DNA from 2 places in the Pseudoalteromonas sp. SG43-3 genome. Region 2 is predicted to be linked to the other one. Evidence: predicted binding sites of a transcription regulator. Region 2 holds the regulator's gene; the other holds the start of a gene.
The links. Region 2 encodes sigma-54, which starts transcription at its own class of promoters, with help from an activator protein. Its sites were predicted from a motif close to GTTGGCACGNNNNTNGNNT; they were not measured.
Positions count from the first base shown of each region.

Region 1: fliS (flagellar export chaperone FliS) is a predicted target of sigma-54. The motif match lies at 1,608-1,626, and genes of this name have one in related genera.

Region 1 covers NZ_JACJFC010000007.1:26,779-29,967, forward strand. Annotated here, with positions in the region: gene fliD (flagellar filament capping protein FliD) at 1-701, shown strand, start outside; gene H5157_RS07935 (hypothetical protein) at 798-1,112, opposite strand; gene fliS (flagellar export chaperone FliS) at 1,121-1,522, opposite strand; gene H5157_RS07945 (sigma-54-dependent Fis family transcriptional regulator) at 1,955-3,189, shown strand, end outside.
Region 2 covers NZ_JACJFC010000001.1:68,873-72,061, forward strand. Annotated here, with positions in the region: gene ptsN (PTS IIA-like nitrogen regulatory protein PtsN) at 1-447, opposite strand, end outside; gene hpf (ribosome hibernation promoting factor) at 452-739, opposite strand; gene H5157_RS00355 (RNA polymerase factor sigma-54) at 766-2,265, opposite strand; gene lptB (LPS export ABC transporter ATP-binding protein) at 2,335-3,060, opposite strand; gene lptA (lipopolysaccharide transport periplasmic protein LptA) at 3,057-3,189, opposite strand, start outside.

The sequences.
Region 1 (3,189 bases), on a different contig from region 2:
TAAGTAGTTCATCTAATGAATTTGCCGGAGTGATTGACGGTATAACAATAACAGCTAAAAAACCGCACGATATCGATGACGACATAAGCGACATATCAATTACCGAAAATAATAATAATATTAGAGCAGGCTTAAATAGCTTTATTGAAAGTTATAATGAGCTGTTAGAGCTGAGCAATAACCTAGGTGCCTCAAGTGAAGCGGGTGCAGGAGTCATGGCTGGAGATTCACTACTTCGAGGCGTTATGTCAAAGCTTCGTAGTGAAATAACTGAATCAGTTGATTTAGGTGACGGTAACTCGTTATCACTTTCGCGGCTAGGTGTAGAAACAGACCGTTATGGTGTTTTAACGCTAAATACAGAAACACTCGATGAGCAAATAGACGCAGATGTAAATTTAGTGCAGCAGTTTTTTGTAGGTAATGACGATGATGGCTTCGCACAGTCTTTTGATGAGCTAATGAGCTTTTATACAGATTCTGACGGCATTATCCAAAACCGAATTGATAGTAAAACAAATCAGCTAGACGATTTAGATGATCAGCGCTTGGACCTTGCCAGTAAAATGGAGTCGCTATCGTCTCGCTTATATGCTCAATATAATGCGATGGATTTATTAGTGGCGAGCCTTAATAACACCAGCAGTTATGTTCAAGCTCAATTAGAGAATATGCCAGGCGTAGTACGAGATAACTCTTAGTAGATAAGTATGATATTAAATTAATAACTAAATTAAGAAAGCACAAAAAAACCGTTATTTAAAACGGTTTTTTTGTGTTTTCTATTTAAGTAGATTTTAGCGACTTGCTTTATAAGCTTTAATCGCCTTACCTGATTTTTTATGTTTAATAATAGCTTTAGATGACTCGTTTTTTGCACTATTCGCTTTTACTAAAATAGTATTTATACGAAGCTGAACTAATTCTAATTGCTCTGCGCTTGGGCCGTCGCTGCTCTCGCACCATTGCTTTAGTTCAACATTTAAAGTGTCTAAAAGAGGCTGAGCTTCGTCTGCATTATCATCATTTACTAACACTTCAATTTTACTAAGCAAGTTTTGTATGAGCTCAGAGTAGTTAGTTAATGGCTCTGAAAATGTTGGCGAGTCCATAATTGAAATTAAACCGCAGGGCTTCGTTGATCTAGCGGAATATTATCCCAGCCTTCTTTAATTTCTTTAACAATACTTGATACTTCCACAATTGCTTCAATATCGTTGTTTATGTTCGCTTGCGTTAAACGGCGCTGGCAGTAATCGTAAAGTGCCAATAAATTGTTAGAAATACTAGGGTCTTGTTCTACTTCTAAATTAAGTGCGTCTTGCAGTGCACCAAATAATAAAACACAGGCTGAAATGTTTTCACCTTTTTTTTGTATTTCTTTGCGCTCAATAAACCCTTTTGTTGCTGCTAAGCGACCGATAATATTACTGAATATAAGGTTTATTTGTTCGTAAGGAGCCATTTCGGCAATACTACTGGCACGAACTTGACTGTATTTTTTTACTGAGACATGAGCCATGGGAAAATCCTAAAATTTAAAACGATAAAATTATGTGAAAGCTAATACAAAAAATTAATTAAGCTTTTATACTTTTATAAGAACAAAGCAATATTAATGCCAAGCATTTTCACTTATTTATGTATCGGCATTTGTAACTTCAACTTAAATTTATAATTGAGTTTATTTACTAACAATAGCATTTTTATTGCAGAGTAAATTAATTTTTAGGGCTAAGTTATAGTTAGGTAATAGTTAGGTAATAGTTAAGTAATGGCTAAGTTAAAACTATAACCCATACTTAATGATTAACTATTAAGTATGATTGACTTAACTAGCCCGCCTGTTTTTTGGCGTTTATGTCAAAAAACTGCCGCTATCACTTGCATCCATGCTGAACTGGCTTACAATTTAACTAATTATACAAATTAGTGAAAGTACGGCTCGCTAAATATGATCTTGATTTTAGATAATAATAACAACCGCGCAATAGGATTAAATGCTTCACTTGGCTTTATTGGTGAGGCTGCTCAACTATTAAGCGAAGACTGCTTTGAACAAGAATGCAAAAAATATCAGCAGCAAGAATGCATGATTATTTTAGGAGCGTTGCAATCACTTGACCACGAAAGCTTAATTAAACGCTATCCAACATTACCCTTTTTGTTAATTGGCGAAACGCTAAAACCACTATTAAGTATAGCTAATGTAGTGGGGCTTATTTGCGAGCCGTTTAATCACGAAGTAACAACTCAGTTACTTCACGACTGCCAGCAGTATCAGCGTATGCTGCCTAATGAGCATAAGCATTCTAAACCACATAAAACTTTTGATGGACTTGTTGGTGAAACAGAGGCAGTCAAAGATGTTCGCTTTTTAATTGAACAAGTGGCAAAAACTGATGCTAATGTTTTAATTTTGGGCGAATCAGGCACAGGTAAAGAAGTGGTTGCCCGTAATGTACACTTGCTTTCAAAGCGCATTAATGGACCGTTTGTACCTGTAAACTGTGGTGCTATTCCGGCAGAGCTGCTCGAAAGTGAACTATTTGGCCACGAAAAAGGCGCGTTTACTGGTGCTATATCGGCTCGTAAAGGGCGCTTTGAACTAGCTCAAGGCGGGACGCTATTTTTAGATGAAATAGGCGATATGCCACTGCAAATGCAAGTTAAGTTGCTGCGAGTATTGCAAGAACGCAGCTACGAACGTGTTGGTGGTACAAAGGCAATCCAAGCTGATGTACGCGTTATTGCGGCCACGCATCGTAATCTTGAAACAATGATTGAAGAGGGTAGTTTTAGGGAAGATTTATATTACCGTTTAAATGTATTCCCTATCGAAAACCCATCGCTGAGTGAACGAGCTGATGATATTCCGCTGCTTTTAAAAGAGTTAATGCGCCGTGTTAACGACCAGACTGGTTCTACCGCTAAGTTTACAGAGCGCGCAGTTGAGAGCTTAAAAGAACATGCTTGGCCTGGTAATATTCGTGAGCTTGCTAATTTGGTGGAGCGTATGGTTATTATGTTCCCTGACAAAGTGGTCGATATTCCTGATTTACCTAACAAATATCGTTACATTGAAGTTGAAGCCTACGAGCCAGAATACCCTGAAGAGTTAATGGAAAAAGACGCCTTTAACGACATATTTAGTACAGGCTTTAGTGATTACGAAAGTGAGCCAGACGC
Region 2 (3,189 bases):
TTGATCGACAATAACTTGGTAAAGCTCAGTATCAGATTTTGCACTGCGTAACTGTTTACAAAAATCTTTGTTGTTTAGTTTATCAGCAATGGTTGCTAGAGTCTTTAAGTGCTGCTGGTTATCGCCATCTGGTACGATGAGTGCGACAAAAATATCAACAGGGCGATTATCGATTGCATCAAAGTTTATTGGAGTTTCGCTAACGAGCACTAAAGCCAAAGGCTCTTCTGCACCGCTCATTCTTCCATGAGGAATAGCAATGCCACGTCCTATACCTGTACTACCTAATTTCTCTCTGCTCATTAAAGCATTAAGAATATCTTGTTGCGGTAAATACGGAAGTTTGTCGTGAGCAAGTTCGCTAATGAACTCTAAAATTCTTTTTTTGCTATTAAAAAGGACCGCAGCTTTGCTGCAGTCCTGGCATATAAGTGAACTTAATTTCATCATATTAGTGTCGAGCAAGCTTCTCTTTGTGTTTGATTACTTGGCGATCGAGCTTGTCGATCAACGAGTCAATAGCGGCATACATATCTTGATGTTCTGTAGAGGCAAATAGCTCAGCACCGCTTACGTGTATTGTGGCTTCTGCTTTTTGATTTAATTTTTCTACATCGAGAATGACATGAACATTATTAATATGATCAGAGTGTCTTTCAAGCTTCGCAAATTTAGTATTAATATAGTCTCTTAGTGAATCGGTTAATTCTACGTGACGACCAGTTAAGTTTAGTTGCATAAGCATTACCCTCTTAGTTTAGCGTCTTAAATCAGACTTTTACGCTGATTTGACGGTGGAATAGCAAGAGATTCGCGGTATTTTGCGATTGTACGTCTCGCTACTTTAATTCCTTGCTCAGCCAATATATCCGCTATTTTGCTATCACTCAATGGTTTTGCTGAGTTTTCTGCTGCGATTAATTTTCGGATAAGCGCACGTATTGCTGTAGATGAACATTCACCACCGTTTTCAGTACTTACATGGCTTGAGAAAAAATATTTAAGCTCAAATATACCACGGGGTGTATGCATGTACTTTTGAGTAGTTACGCGAGAAATTGTCGATTCGTGCATTTCTACCATTTCAGCAACATCATTTAAAACCATTGGTTTCATGGCTTCAGGGCCATGTTCAAAAAAGCCTTGTTGTTGCTTAACAATACAATTAGTAACTTTTAATAGCGTGTCGTTTCTACTTTCTAAGCTTTTAATAAACCATTTAGCTTCTTGTAAATGTGAGCGAATAAACTGGCTGTCGCCACTTGATTTTACAGTGCGAGACATTGCTGCGTATTGGCTATTAACACGAATTTTAGGCATGCTATCTGGGTTTAATTCGACAACCCAGCGGCCTTTAATTTTTTTAACTGACACATCAGGAATAACATACTCAGATTCTTCCCTTACAATAGTATCTGCAGGTTTTGGGTTGAGAGTATGTATTAGTGTCATTACTTCTTTAAGCTCTTCTTCTTTGAGCTTAGTTTTTTTCATTAATGTACGATAGTCGCGAGCTGCTAATAGATCAATATGCTCGGTTAAAATCATTTTCGTTTCATTAATATAAGGTGTTTCTTTATCAAATTGATTAAGCTGAATACACAAACACTCTTGTAAACTACGTGCAGCAATACCAACAGGATCAAACAGTTGGATGCGTTTTAATACCGCTTCAATTTCATCAAGTTCGACTTCGTTATCATCTTCGTTTTCTTGATTAAAGCTTTCTAAAATCTCTTCGCAGCTTAGTGTTAAAATACCTGAATCATCGACAGCTTCTACAATAGCAATAGCAATAGCTTCGTCTGTAGGGCTAAATGGCGTTAGTTGTAATTGCCACATTAAATACTCATGCAGCGTTTCAGTAGAGGCGCCTTGGTATATTGATTCGTCTTCAGGCATTGGACCTGATGAGGCTGCAGGAGCGGCACTCATGTACTCATCCCAACTGACATCCATAGCCATGTCGTCACTTAGCGTGTCTTTTGCAAGTGCTTCACCAGTATCTTGTTCGTATTCGCTCGGAGCATCATCAGCAGATGCGCTAACAGTTATGTCATCGGTATCAGCTTTTTGCTCGTTTTTACCAGCAGCGTCTTCGGAATAGTCTGCCTCTTCAACCTCTAATAGTGGATTACTGTCGAGAGCTTCTTGTATTTCTTGCTGGAGATCCAATGTACTGAGTTGCAACAAACGAATAGCTTGTTGCAACTGTGGAGTCATTGTAAGTTGCTGGCCCATGCGCAGCTGTAGTGATTGCCTCATGTATCTCTAACAATCCTTTTATGTTGTTATAATTAATACTAGCAGATGCTTAAAGACATGGCGTAAATGTTACAGCCTAAATTGCTCGCCTAAGTAAACATCGCGTACTGTTTTATCATTTAATACGTGTTCTGGAGTACCTGATGCAATCAGCTCCCCATGAGAAACAATGTAGGCTTTTTCACAAACATCAAGGGTCTCTCTTACGTTATGGTCGGTAATTAATACACCAATCCCACGATTTTTAAGATGTTCTATTATTTTCTTTATATCTAATACCGAAATAGGGTCAACACCGGCAAACGGTTCATCCAGTAATATAAATTTAGGATCTGCTGCCAGCGCTCGTGCTATTTCTACACGACGACGTTCTCCCCCCGATAATGCCATACCTTGGCTATCACGAATGTGTTGTATGCTAAATTCATCTAATAAGTTATTGAGCGTGTCTTCTCTGGCTTGTTTATTTAGTTCTTTGCGCGTTTCTAAAATGGCCATTAAGTTTTGATAAACAGTCAGCTTTCTAAAAATCGATGACTCTTGTGGTAAGTAGCCTATGCCTAATCTAGCACGACTATGCATAGGTAAAAGAGTAATATCGTTATCATCAATAGATATTTTACCTTTGTCGCTAGGAACAAGCCCTACAATCATATAAAAAGTCGTTGTTTTACCAGCACCGTTAGGGCCAAGTAAGCCAACTATACTGCCAGCTTGTACTTCAAGGCCGACGTTTTTTACAACTTCACGACCTTTATAGCTTTTTGCTAATAGTTCTGCTTTTAATGTGCTCATGGTTGACCTTTATCGCCTTTTTTACTTTTTTTAGTTTCGATCGGTACTAAAATTGTGTGAACGCGGTCAGTTGAGTTTTCATCTTTTTCGGCACTGATGAGCTGCTGCTCTATGTCGTAGGTAATGCTT